DNA from 3 places in the Streptomyces sp. NPDC006551 genome. Region 2 is predicted to be linked to each of the others. Evidence: riboswitches for the same ligand, from Rfam matches in the RefSeq annotation. Region 2 holds a riboswitch; each other region holds the start of a gene.

What was found. A riboswitch is a leader RNA that binds a small molecule or an ion and turns the genes downstream of it on or off. The one in region 2 is predicted to bind cobalamin.
Positions count from the first base shown of each region.
Region 1: it holds a riboswitch for cobalamin, as region 2 does, so the genes downstream of both, ABZY12_RS14880 (cobalamin biosynthesis protein) here and ABZY12_RS21335 (ABC transporter substrate-binding protein) in region 2, are expected to answer to the same signal.
Region 3: it holds a riboswitch for cobalamin, as region 2 does, so the genes downstream of both, ABZY12_RS20435 (energy-coupling factor ABC transporter permease) here and ABZY12_RS21335 (ABC transporter substrate-binding protein) in region 2, are expected to answer to the same signal.

Region 1 is NZ_JBEXOT010000012.1:103,984-108,442, reverse strand. Features, by position in the region: gene ABZY12_RS14895 (hypothetical protein) at 1-244, opposite strand, end outside; gene ABZY12_RS14890 (inorganic phosphate transporter) at 606-1,850, shown strand; gene ABZY12_RS14885 (hypothetical protein) at 1,869-2,090, shown strand; cobalamin riboswitch at 2,203-2,345, shown strand; gene ABZY12_RS14880 (cobalamin biosynthesis protein) at 2,379-3,359, shown strand; gene ABZY12_RS14875 (cobyric acid synthase) at 3,356-4,459, shown strand, end outside.
Region 2 is NZ_JBEXOT010000024.1:23,617-28,075, forward strand. Features, by position in the region: gene ABZY12_RS21325 (MFS transporter) at 205-1,467, opposite strand; gene ABZY12_RS21330 (aldo/keto reductase) at 1,821-2,645, shown strand; cobalamin riboswitch at 2,846-3,049, shown strand; gene ABZY12_RS21335 (ABC transporter substrate-binding protein) at 3,115-4,164, shown strand; gene ABZY12_RS21340 (iron chelate uptake ABC transporter family permease subunit) at 4,302-4,459, shown strand, end outside.
Region 3 is NZ_JBEXOT010000022.1:38,486-42,944, reverse strand. Features, by position in the region: gene dhaK (dihydroxyacetone kinase subunit DhaK) at 1-802, shown strand, start outside; gene dhaL (dihydroxyacetone kinase subunit DhaL) at 811-1,440, shown strand; partial or broken gene ABZY12_RS20440 (PTS fructose transporter subunit IIA) at 1,437-1,840, shown strand; cobalamin riboswitch at 1,886-2,122, shown strand; gene ABZY12_RS20435 (energy-coupling factor ABC transporter permease) at 2,151-2,852, shown strand; gene ABZY12_RS20430 (energy-coupling factor ABC transporter substrate-binding protein) at 2,849-3,259, shown strand; gene cbiQ (cobalt ECF transporter T component CbiQ) at 3,266-4,015, shown strand; gene ABZY12_RS20420 (ATP-binding cassette domain-containing protein) at 4,012-4,459, shown strand, end outside.

The sequences.
Region 1 (4,459 bases), on a different contig from region 2:
CGAACCCGTGGAAGTCGGGGCCCTCGATGCCGTACGTCCCGGGGCGCAGGGAGGCGAGGCTGCGGGTGAGGGTGACCCTGCCGGGGCCGGTGGCGTGCACGGTGAGCCGGGGGTCGCCGGGCAGGGGCCGTCCGGACGCCGCCTTGAGGGCGGCGTCGCCCGCGTACCGGCCGACCGCCACCGCGGCCGCGCCGACACCGATCAAAGTGGTGACGGCCGCTGCCGTCGTATGAGCCGGGCGCACCGTCCCAGTGTGGTCAGGGCGGGGGCGGGCCGCCACCCGGCGGACCCGTACGGCGCCCCCGGGAGAGTGACATGGATCTCTTTCGCGGGTCCCTCGGTCGGCTGATCCGGTCCGTCGGCGTCCACGGGCTGACACGGCGCTCGAGGGACGCCAGGGACGGATGTCCGGTCCGCCCCGTAAGGACACGGCTTACCCCGGGTCGCACAGGTCCACATCGTGGACGCGAAGGTCCTCCCGAACCGCTGAGCGGAATGCCGGGACCCCGGTTCGGGTCACCACACCGCCCGACCCAGTTCATCTTCCGTTCACCCAGGTTGCCTACGTTCGGCGAGCCACTGACGTCAAACGATTGCCTGGGTAAATGGAACACATCACGCTGCTGCTCACGATTGTGGTCGTGACAGCTCTCGTGTTCGATTTCACGAACGGTTTCCACGACACCGCCAACGCGATGGCGACGACCATCTCGACCGGCGCGATGAAGCCCAAGACGGCGGTGGCCATGTCCGCCGTGCTGAACCTGATCGGCGCGTTCCTCTCCGTGGAGGTCGCCAAGACGATCTCCAGCGGTCTCGTGAACGAAGAAGGCATCCAGCCCGAAGTCATCTTCGCCGCGCTCGTCGGCGCGATCCTCTGGAACCTTCTGACCTGGCTGGTCGGTCTGCCGTCCAGCTCGTCCCACGCCCTCATGGGTGGCCTCATCGGCGCGACGATCGCCTCGGTCGGCCTCGGCGGCGTCAACGGCGGAGTGGTCGTCACCAAGGTCCTCATCCCGGCCGTCGCCGCGCCGCTGGTCGCGGGCCTCGCGGCGATGCTCGCCTCCCGGCTGACGTACCGGCTCGGCAGGAACGCCGACCGGAAGACCACCGACAAGGGCTACCGCGCCGGCCAGATCACCTCCGCCGGCCTCGTGTCGCTCGCCCACGGCACCAACGACGCCCAGAAGACCATGGGCATCATCACCCTGGCCCTGGTCGCCGGCGGCATCCTGGCCCCGGGCTCCAACCCGCCGGTCTGGGTGATCGTCTCCGCCGGTACGGCGATCGCGCTCGGCACCTACCTGGGCGGCTGGCGCATCATCCGGACCATGGGCAAGGGCCTCACGGACCTCCAGCCGCAGCAGGGCTTCGCCGCCCAGACCAGCGCCGCGGCCGTCATCCTGGCCTCCTCCAACCTCGGCTTCTCCCTGTCGACCACGCACTCCTGCTCCGGCGCCGTCATGGGCGCGGGCCTGGGCCGCAAGGGCGGGGTGGTCCGCTGGTCCACCGCCACCCGGATGTTCGTCGCCTGGGGCCTGACCCTCCCCGCCGCCGGCCTGGTCGCCGCGCTCTCGGAGTACGTCACCCGGCAGGGCGACTGGGGCGTCATGGCCGTCGCCGCCTTCCTGATCGCCTCCTGCACCGCGATCTGGTTCATCTCCCGCCGCCAGGTCGTCGACCACACCAACGTCAACGAGACCGAGGACGAGGCCCCCGGCGTCGTGACCACCGCCATCGCGGCCGTCACCCCGCCCCCGGCCGGGACCCTCACCGACGACCTGAAGGCGACGATCCCGTCGCCGGCCCCCGCCGATCCGGCCGCCCCGACCGCCACGGCCACGGTGTAAGGAACAAGGGACATCAGCATGAAGATCGACTGGGCAGCTCTCGGCTCCGTCTTCGGAGTCAGCCTCGTGGCGACCGTCGCCCTCGTGGGCCTGTTCACCCTCGGCATCGTCGGCCTCTCCAAGCAGGAGCAGGCCGCCACCCAGGGGGGCTCCGCCACCCTGGCGCGCACCGGCGCGTACGCCTGCTTCGCGCTCTGCGCGGCGGCCGTCGCGTTCGGCATCTATCTGATCGTCGTCTGACCGATCGGCGAAACAACGGCTGGGCGTGTGGCACCGGAAGGTGCGGCGCGCCCAGCCGTCGTGTTGTGGGGCTTCGCACACTCTCCCGCCGCAGGTCAAGGGTGAGTTGACGGGTGTTCGCGCTGCGTGGTGGACTTCCGGGGCCATTACGGCGGCAGAAGAGGAAGTCCGGTGCGAATCCGGCGCGGTCCCGCCACTGTGACCGGGGAGCTGATCCCCGGGAGCCAGGAACTCTCACCGCCGGTCACGTCGAGCCAGGGCGCGGACCCTGAGTGAGGACATAGCGCCATGCCTGGCCGCAGAGCTGCCACCGGTGTATTCGCGTCCACGGGCGTCTTCGCGTACGGAGCCGCCTCCGGCCTGCTCGCGGACCTGCTGATCGGCGACCCGCGCCGCGGCCATCCGGTCGCCGGATTCGGACGGGCCGCCGGCGCCGTCGAACGGCTCCTCCTGCGCGACCACCGCGGCTGGGGCGCGCTGCACACCGCCGTCTGCGCGGGTGGCGCCGCCGGAGCCGCGGCGCTGGCCGCACGCGCCGTACGGGACCGGCCCGTCGCCTCCGCCGCCCTGACCGCCGCCTCCGTGTGGGCCGTCGTCGGCGGTACGACGCTGGGCCGGGAGGCCCGTGCCATCGGCGGAGCGCTGGCAGCCGGCGACCTGGACGTGGCCCGCGAGCGGCTGCCGCGTCTGTGCGGCCGCGACCCGCAGGCCCTGGACGGCCCGGCGATGGCCCGCGCGGTCGTGGAGTCCGTCGCCGAGAACACCTCCGACGCGGTCGTCGGCGCCCTGGTCTGGGGTGCGGTCGCCGGGATCCCGGGCCTCGTCGGCTTCCGGGCCGTGAACACCCTGGACGCGATGGTCGGCCACAAGTCCCCGCAGTACCGCCGCTTCGGCTGGGCCTCGGCCCGCCTCGACGACGTGGCCGGCTGGCCGGGGGCGCGGCTGACGGCCGCGCTCGCGACCGTAGCGGGCGGCGATCCCCGGGGGGCTCTGCGGGCGTGGCGGGCCGACGCGGCCAAGCACCCGAGCCCCAACGCCGGCCCGGTCGAGGCCTCGTTCGCGGGAGCGCTCGGCGTACGGCTCGGGGGGACCCTCTCGTACGGCGGACGGGTCGAGCACCGGCCGGTGCTCAACGGCGCGGGCCGGGACGTGGAAGTGGCGGACATCGAGCGGGCGGTACGGCTGTCGCGCCGGGTGACCGGACTGACGCTGGCGGCCTGTGTGGCCGGAAGGATCGTGGTGGGCGCCATGAAGCGGAGGAGCGCATGAGGAGCGGACGGCGGGGAGGCGGGCTGCTGGTCGCAGGGACCACGTCCGACGCGGGCAAGAGCGTCGTCACGGCGGGGATCTGCCGCTGGCTGGTCCGCAAGGGCGTGAAGGTGGCGCCGTTCAAGGGCCAGAACATGTCCCTGAACTCCTTCGTGACCAGGGAGGGCGCGGAGATCGGCCGGGCGCAGGCGATGCAGGCGCAGGCCGCGCGGGTGGAGCCGACGGCGCTGATGAACCCGGTGCTGCTCAAACCGGGCAGCGACCGCTCCAGCCAGGTCGTGCTGATGGGCAAGCCGGTGGGTGAGCTGAGCGCCCGCGGGTTCTTCGGGGGGTCTGGGCCCGCGGCGCAGCCGCAGTCAGGCGCAGTGGCCCCCGGGAAGAGGCTGCACGGAGGCCGGCAGAAGGAGCTCTTCGAGCCGGTCCTCGCCTGTCTGGAGGAGCTGCGGGGCAGCTATGACGCCGTGATCTGCGAAGGGGCGGGCAGTCCGGCCGAGATCAACCTGCGGCGCACGGACATCGTGAACATGGGCATCGCGCGGGCCGCGCGGCTGCCCGTGCTGGTGGTCGGCGACATCGACCGGGGCGGGGTGTTCGCCCAGTTCTTCGGGACGACGGCGCTGCTCGCCCCCGAGGACCAGGAGCTGATCGCGGGCTATCTCGTGAACAAGTTCCGGGGCGATGTGACCCTGCTGGAGCCCGGCCTCGACATGCTGTACGACCTGACCGGACGCCGGACGTTCGGTGTGCTGCCGTACGCGCACGGTCTCGGCATCGACGAGGAGGACGGCCTTCGGGTGTCTCTGCGGGGTGCGGTCCGGGAGTCGGTCGTGGCGCCCCCGGTCGGCGCGGACGTGCTGCGGGTGGCCGTGTGTGCCGTACCGCTGATGTCGAACTTCACGGACGTGGACGCGCTGGCGGCCGAACCGGGCGTGGTGGTGCGGTTCGTGGACCGCGCGGAGGAGCTGGTCGACGCGGACCTGGTGGTGGTGCCGGGGACGCGCGGGACGGTCAGGGCGCTGGCGTGGCTGCGGGAGCGGGGCCTGGCCGACGCGCTGGCGAGGCGGGCGGCGGAGGGCCGGCCGGTGCTCGGCATCTGCGGC
Region 2 (4,459 bases):
GGGCCGGGGTTCTTCCACAGCTTCTCGAACTCTTCGGTACGGAAGGGGAACAGGCCCGGAATCGGCCGACGACTCGCCGTACCGGGCGTCCAGAGAGGTACTGGCGCCGGGCGGCGGGCCGTCGTTCCGATCCGTATTTCCGAATGACGATGCCGTATGCCGTATGCCGTATGCCGCGTACCCGCGTCCGCGGGCCGCGAGCCGTCAGTGGAGGGCGGACGCGGTCGGCCGGTCGGCTTCGGCCTTCGCAAGCTGGGCATCCGCGGGACGCGTACCGGTCTGACCGGCGACGACGTCCCCCGTCACACCCCGGCCCGCCACCCGGTCACGGCGCTCGAGGCCTGCCGAGACGAAGGCCAGCAGGAGCGCGGCGGCGGCCAGGGCGGCACCGACCCAGTTGGGCGCGGTGTAGCCGAGGCCCGCGGCGATGACCAGGCCACCGAGCCAGGCGGCGAGCGCGTTGCCGAGGTTGAAGGCACCGATGTTGACGGCGGAGGCGAGGGTCGGCGCCCCGTGCGCGTGGTCGAGGACCCGCTTCTGCAGCGGGGGCACGGTGGCGAAGCCGAGGGCGCCGACGAGCGCGATGGAGATCGCCGCGAGGACCTTGTCGTGCGCCGTGACCGTGAACAGCGCCAGGACGACGGCGAGTGCGCCGAGGGAGATGAAGAGCATCGGCATCAGCCTGCGGTCGGCGTACCTGCCGCCGACGAGGTTGCCCACGACCATGCCGAGGCCGAACAGGACCAGCAGCCAGGTGACGGAGGACTCGGCGTAGCCGGCGACCTCGGTCATCATGGGGGCGATGTAGGTGATGGCGGCGAAGACTCCGCCGAAGCCGAGCACGGTCATCGCCATGGCCAGGAGCACCTGGGCGTTCTTGAACGCGGCCAGTTCGTGCCGTACGCGTACGCCTTCGGGCTTCGGCGTGTCCGGGACGAGCCGGGCGATACCGAGGAGACCCACGACGCCGAGTGCGGCGACGATGACGAACGTGGTGCGCCAGCCGATGGCGTGGCCGATGAGGGTGCCGCCGGGGACGCCGACGACATTGGCGACGGTGAGGCCCGTGAACATCATGGCGATGGCGCCGGCCTTCTTCTCCGGTGCGACCAGCTCGGCCGCCACGACCGAGCCGATCCCGAAGAAGGCACCGTGGGCGAGCGAGGCGACGATCCGGCCGGCCACCATGAGGCCGAAGCTGGGGGCGACGGCGGACAGGGCGTTGCCGAGCACGAACAACCCCATGAGGACCATCAGCATCCGCTTGCGGGTCACCTTGGTGCCGAGCACGGTCAGCAGCGGTGCGCCCACGACGACACCGAGGGCGTAGCCGGTGACGAGGAAGCCGGCGGTGGGGATGGAGACACCGAAATCGGCCGCGACGTCGGGCAGCAAGCCCATGATCACGAATTCTGTCGTGCCGATTCCGAAGGCCCCCATCGCGAGGGCGAGAAGCGCGAGCGGCATGAGGAGTACCTTCCAAAAAATTTGCAGAGGCGCTTTGCTTGCGTCCACAATACTTGCACACGCGCGTTAGTTGCAAGCGCGGGCTTTCTCTCGCCCCTCGGGCCGCGACCGACACATGCGCACAACGCTTAAGCGCGTACGCACGTATGCCCGCTTGCATGTAACCCGCGTACGCAATTATCGTCGACGCCAGAACTCCCGGCTTACGAGTGCGTCGATCGCGCCGCCGCCTGGGGTGGCGCCGTTTCTCCGGTACAGCGCTCCGGTACACGGCCGTCACCGATCCGCGGCACGGCACCAGCCGCGCTCCGAAGCCGACACCCCTCCCCCTCCCAGGAAAGATCCGGCACGTCATGACCTCTGTCCCCACCGTCACGCTCAACAACGGCGTGGAGATCCCGCAGCTCGGCTTCGGCGTCTTCCAGGTCCCCGACGACGAGACCACCGCCGCCGTCACCGCCGCCCTGGAGGCCGGCTACCGCTCCATCGACACCGCCGCGATCTACGGCAACGAGACCGGCGTCGGCCGCGCGCTGGCCACCTCCGGCATCGCCCGCGAGGACCTCTTCGTCACCACCAAGGTGTGGAACGCCGACCAGGGGTACGACGCCACGCTGAAGGCATTCGACGACAGTCTCGCCAAGCTCGGCCTCGACCACGTCGACCTGTACCTGATCCACTGGCCCGCCCCCGGCCGCGGCCTGTTCCAGGAGACGTGGCGGGCCCTCGAGAAGCTGGCCGCCGACGGCCGTGTCCGGGCCGCCGGAGTCTCCAACTTCCTGCCCGCGCACCTCGACCGGCTCCTGGAAGGCTCCACGCTCGTCCCGGCCGTCAACCAGGTCGAGCTCCACCCCGGCCTCCAGCAGCGCGAACTGCGCGGCCTCCACGCCGAACACGGCATCGCCACCGAGGCCTGGAGCCCGCTCGCCCAGGGTGCCGTCCTGGACGACGCCGTGCTGCGTGAGATCGCCGCGCGCCACGGCAAGTCCCCGGCCCAGGTGGTGCTGCGATGGCACCTCCAGCTCGGGAACATCGTCATACCGAAGTCCGTCACCCCGGCCCGCATCCGCGAGAACATCGACGTCTTCGACTTCACACTCACGCCCGACGAGATGACGGCGATCGCCACCCTGGACCGCGGCCTGCGCACGGGCCCGGACCCGGACACCCTCGACTAGGGCATGTCCGACGGGCCTCGAAAGCGCCATGGCAGATCAACGAGCCTTGATCTCGGGCACCGTTCGCCAGGAGAACGGTGAGGAAAGAGCGGCGCGGGGCGGACGTCGGCGGGACCACGCCGGCGCTCGTCCGCGGGGCTCGCGGGCCGTGACGTGGGGCACGGTCGGCGCGTCCGGGTACGGGACGGTCCGAGCGCCCGTGATAGCTTGCCGACGCCAGTCGCACCTGAGTACGCATTCGTGTGTGCACGGGTCAGGGAATCCGGTGGGAATCCGGAGCTGACGCGCAGCGGTGAGGGCGACGGGCGGAGCAACGGCCACTGGGCGGCGTGAAACAGGCCCGGGAAGGCGCTTCGTCCGGCTGACCCCGAGTCCGAAGACCTGCTGGCGCCCTCCGCGGCGTGGGTCGTCGGAGGGAGCACCGTACGACAGGCTCCGCGTATGAGCCCTGGCCGCAGAGGAAGTTCCCGTGCCACTCGCACACCCCGTCCGCCCTGCCGCGCTGTTCCTGGCCGGCGCCCTGATGTTGACCGGCTGTGGCGGCGGGCCCGCCGCCTCCACCGCTCAGGGGTCGGCGAAGGACGGCGCCGCCGCCGGCCATCCCGTCACCCTGGACAACTGCGGTCAGCGGGTCCGGGTCGATCGTCCGCCGCGGCGGGCCGTCGCGCTCGACCAGGGCGCGGCCGAGATCCTGCTCTCCCTCGGTCTCGCCGACCGGATGGCGGGGACCGCCACCTGGACGGACCCGGTGCTGAAGGGCCTGGAGGAGGAGAACGCGAAGGTGGAGCGGCTGGCCGACCGCTACCCCTCCTTCGAGAGGGTCCTGGACGCCGAGCCCGACTTCGCCGCCGCCTCCTTCACCTTCACCCTCGGCAAGGGCGGTGTGGCCCCACGCGAGCAGTTCGCGAAGCTCGGCGTCCCCACCTACCTCTCCCCCACCGACTGCGCCGGCAAGGACAACAGCGGTGACGGCGACGGCGTACGCACCGAACCGCTGACGATGGACACGGTCTACGGCGAGGTACGCGACCTGGCCAGGATCTTCGGCGTGCCGGACCGGGGCGAGCGACTCGTCGCCGATCTGAAGTCCCGCGTGGCGAAGGCGACTTCCGCGCACGACTTCCGGGACGTCAGTCTCCTCTACTGGTTCGCCAACTCCGAGTCCCCCTACATGGCGGGCTGTTGCGGGGCGCCCGGCATCATCACCCGTACGCTCGGGGCGAAGAACGTCTTCGACGACACGCGCGAGGAGTGGCCGCAGATCAACTGGGAGACCGTCGCCGACCGCGATCCCGACGTCCTGGTGATCGGCGACCTGACGCGCAAGTCGCAGACGGCCGAGTCCGCCGCGAAGAAGATCGAGTTCCTGGAGTCCCATCCGGTCACCAGGAACATGACGGCGGTGAAGCGAAAGCGCTACGTCCTGCTCAGTGGCCAGGCGATGAACCCCACCATCCGTACCGTCGAGGGCGTGGAGAAGGTGGCGGCGGCGCTGCGTGCGTACGGCCTCGCGAAGTGACCGGGAGCGGGCCGGCCGCGGCCCCGGCCTCCGACACCGGGGACGCCGACACGGGCTCGACTTCGGCCACGGCCACGGCCACGGCCACGGCCACGACGACCATTTCGCCTTCGGTTTCGGGTTCCGACCCCGGCTCCGTGTCGTCTCCTGCCGCGATACGCGGGCTCGGGCGGCCCTTGCTGTGGGTCGCCGGTCTCACGCTGCTCGTCGTCTCCGTCGCGCTGGCGATCACCATCGGCCCGGCGAGCATCCGTGTCGCGGACGTCTGGTCCGTCGTGGCGGCCCGACTCGGCTG
Region 3 (4,459 bases), on a different contig from region 2:
GGGGCCGGGGATGCTCGCGGCGGCGTGTCCCGGGGAGGTGTTCACCTCGCCCGTGCCCGATCAGATGGTGCGGGCAGCCGCCGCGGTGGACAGTGGGGCCGGGGTGCTGTTCGTCGTCAAGAACTACACCGGGGACGTGCTCAATTTCGAGATGGCGGCCGAGCTCGCCGAGGACGAGGGCGTCCAGATCGCCAAGGTCCTGGTCGACGACGACGTGGCCGTGACGGACAGCCTCTACACCGCCGGGCGGCGCGGGACGGGGGCCACGCTGTTCGTGGAGAAGATCGCGGGGGCCGCCGCCGAGGAGGGCGCGCCACTTGAGCGAGTGGAGGCGATCGCTCGGCGGGTGAACGAGCGGTCGCGGTCCTTCGGGGTCGCGCTGAGCGCCTGCAGCACGCCCGCCAAGGGCAGCCCGACCTTCGATCTCCCGGAGGGCGAGCTGGAGTTGGGGATCGGGATCCACGGTGAGCCGGGACGCGAGCGGCGCCGGATGATGACCTCGCGGGAGATCGCGGACTTCGCCGTCGATGCCGTACTGGACGACCTGCGGCCGTCCGGCCCGGTCCTGGCGCTGGTGAACGGCATGGGCGCCACCCCGCTGCTCGAACTGTACGGGTTCAACGCCGAGGTGCAGCGCGTGCTGAACGAGCGCGGGATCCCGGTCGCCCGCACCCTGGTCGGGAACTACGTGACCTCCCTCGACATGGCCGGCTGCTCGGTCACGCTCTGCGAGGCCGACGAGGAGCTGCTACGTCTGTGGGACGCGCCCGTGCAGACGCCCGCCCTCCGCTGGGGCCGGTGAGAAGGAGAGTGGCCGAAGTGACTGAAGCGACCGAGGCGAACGAGCTCGATGCCGCCTTCTTCCAGCGCTGGCTGAGCGTCGCCGCTGCCGCCGTCGACCGTGAGGCCGACCGTCTCACCGAGCTCGACTCGGCGATCGGCGACGCCGACCACGGCTCCAATCTGAAGCGGGGGTTCGCCGCCGTGACGGACGTCCTGGAGAAGGAGCCGCCCGCCACACCCGGGGCCGTACTCACCACCGCCGGACGGCAATTGATCTCCACCGTCGGTGGCGCCTCCGGGCCGCTGTACGGGACGCTTCTGCGCCGCACGGGCAAGGCGCTCGGCGACGCCGGGGCCGTGACCCGCGAGACGTTCGCCGACGCGCTGGCCGCCGGGGTCGCCGCCGTCGCCCAGCTCGGCGGGGCTCAGGTCGGCGACAAGACGATGCTGGACGCGCTCGTTCCGGCTGCGGAGGCGCTGCGCGAGTCCTTCGGGGCGGCCCGGACGGCGGCCGAGGAGGGCGCGCTCGCGACCGTACCGCTGCAGGCCCGCAAGGGCCGCGCCAGCTATCTGGGCGAACGGTCGATCGGGCACCAGGACCCAGGGGCCACCTCGTCCGCGCTGCTGATCGCCGCCCTCGCGGAGGTGGCCGGATGAGCGGGCAGGTCGGCATCGTCCTCGTCTCGCACAGCGCCGCCGTCGCCGCGGCCGTGGCCGAACTCGCCCAGGCTCTCTCGGGCGGCGGTCCCTCCGCACCGATCGCGCCCGCCGGCGGCACCCCGGACGGCGGCCTCGGCACCAGCTCCGAGCTGATCGCCGAGGCTGCGAAGGCGGTCGACCGGGGCGCGGGGTGGCCCTTCTCGTCGATCTCGGCAGCGCCGTACTGACCGTCAAGGCGCTGCTCGCCGAGGGCGACGAGCTGCCCGAGGGGGCGCGGCTCGTGGACGCGCCCTTAGTGGAGGGCGCGATCGCCGCCCTCGTCACGGCGACGGCGGGCGGGGACCTGGACGCCGTGGAGGCCGCGGCCGCGGAGGCGTACACGTACCGGAAGGGGTGAGCGGGCGGGGGGCGACCGCCCCTCACGGGCCGTACCGGGAGGCGACCGTGTTGTGATGTACCTGGTCAACGCACTAGTGTCGCAGGGCCTTGGTGTACGGGAAACCGGTGCAGTACCGGTGCGGCCCTCGCCACTGTGATCGGGAGGTCCGGCTCCACCCCCTTGGGGAGAACCCTCAGGGGAGCCACTGCACCACCGCGGGAGACCGTTGCGGTGTGGGAAGGCGGAGTCCGGGCGGCATGACCGTCAGCCAGGAGACCGGCCAAGGTGCGTTGTCCATCCACGAGGTGCTGGAGAGGGTCTCCCAACCATGCATATCGCCGAGGGGTATCTGCCCCCTGTGCACGCGGCCGCCTGGGGCGTCGCGTCCGCGCCGTTCGTCGTCCACGGGGTCCGGGCCCTGACCCGTGAGGTCAAGGCCCATCCCGAATCCACCCTGTTGCTGGGCGCCTCCGGCGCCTTCACCTTCGTCCTGTCCGCGCTCAAGATTCCGTCGGTGACGGGCAGTTGCTCGCACCCCACCGGCACGGGCCTCGGCGCGATCCTGTTCCGGCCGCCCGTGATGGCGGTCCTCGGCACGATCACGCTGCTCTTCCAGGCGCTGCTCCTGGCCCACGGCGGACTCACCACCCTCGGCGCCAACGTCTTCTCGATGGCTGTCGTCGGGCCGTGGGCCGGGTACGGGGCGTACCGGCTGCTGCGCCGGTTCGACGTGCCGCTGATGGTGAGCGTGTTCTTCGGCGCGTTCGTCGCCGACCTGTCCACGTACTGCGTCACCAGCGTGCAGCTGGCGCTGGCGTTCCCGGACCCGGCCAGCGGCATGCTCGGCGCGCTGGCGAAGTTCGGCGGGATCTTCGCCGTCACGCAGCTGCCGCTCGCGGTGAGCGAGGGTCTGCTCACGGTGCTCGTGATGCGTCTGCTGGCGCAGTCGAGCAAGGGGGATCTGACCCGGCTCGGGGTGCTGCTTCCCGGTGCCGGGAAGAGCGAGACCACGGAGGCGGTCGCCCGATGAGCAGGAACACGAAGATCAACGCCCTGCTGCTGCTCGCCGTCGCCGCGCTGGCGGTGCTGCCGCTGGTCCTGGGGCTCGGCGACCACAAGGAGGAGCCGTTCGCGGGGGCCGACGCCGAGGCGGAGGCCGCGATCACGGAGATCCGGCCCGATTACGAGCCGTGGTTCAGCCCGCTGTACGAGCCTCCGTCCGGCGAGGTCGAGTCGGCGCTGTTCGCGCTCCAGGCGGCCATCGGCGCCGGTGTCCTCGCGTACTACTTCGGTCTGCGGCGCGGGCGTCGGCAGGGCGAGGAGCGGGCGGCGGCGAAGGTTCCGCCGGCGGCGCAGGACGCGCCGAGCTCCCAGGGGGCGCGGGAGACGCGGGCGGCGCAGGCGGCGATGGGGTCGCGGGCCCCGGGCGACGAGTAGGCCTCGATGCTGCCGATCGACGCGGCGGCGCACAGCAGTCGCTGGCGCCGCCGTCACCCGTGCGAGAAGGCCGCGCTGGGCTTCGGCCTGACGCTGTGCGCGGTCTGTCTGCCGCCGTGGCCGGGCGCCGTCCTGGTCGCGGCGGTCACCCTCGCGGTGCTCCTCGGTCCCGCCGGAGTGCCCGGTCGTCAGCTGTGGCGGGCGTTCCGGATCCCGCTGGGTTTCTGTGTGACGGGCGCGGTGCCGCTGCTGTTCGAGGTGGGAGGAGCGCGCGGCTTCGTCGCCCTGGCGCCGGAAGGTCCGCTGCACGCCGGTGAGCTGCTGTTGCGCACGTCGGCCGCGTCGCTGGGGGTGCTGCTGTTCGCGTTCACCACGCCCGTCTCGGACGTGTTGCCCCGGCTCGTACGGGCGGGGGTGCCGGCGCCGGTCGTGGACGTCGCCCTCGTGATGTACAGGATCAGCTTTCTGCTGCTCGACTCCCTGGCCAAGATCCGGCAGGCCCAGGCGGCCCGGCTGGGGCTGACGACGCGGGCGGCCACCTGGCGCTCGCTCGCCGGGCTCGGCGCGACGGCGTTCGTGCGCGCCTTCGACCGGGCGCAGCGGCTGCAGACGGGGCTCGCGGGGCGGGGGTACGACGGGACCCTGCGGGTCCTGGTGCCCGGTGCGGCGGTCTCGCGGCGGTTCCTGGCGGCGACGGCCGGGCTGCTGGCCGGCGTCGTCGCTCTCACTCTCGTACTGGAAAGGTCCCTGCCGTGAGTCTTCGTTCCCCTGTCGTGGAACTGGTGAGGGCGGGCTTCGCCTATGAGGACGGGCCCGCCGTCCTGGACGGGATCGACTTCGCCGTGCCGGAGGGGCGGGCGCTGGCGCTGCTCGGGAGGAACGGAAGCGGCAAGACGACGCTGCTGCGGCTGCTGAGCGGAGGCCTGCGGTGCGGCAGCGGCGCGCTTCGGCTGGACGGCGAGGAGGTGTCGTACGACCGGAAGGGTCTGACCCGGTTGCGCACGACCGTGCAGCTGGTCGTGCAGGACCCGGACGACCAGCTGTTCGCGGCGTCGGTCGGCCAGGACGTGTCGTTCGGGCCGATGAACCTGGGGCTGCCGGAGGAGGAGGTACGGCTCCGGGTGCGCGAGGCGCTGGAGGCGCTGGACATCGTGGCGCTGGAGGACCGGCCGACGCATCTGCTGTCGTACGGGCAGCGCA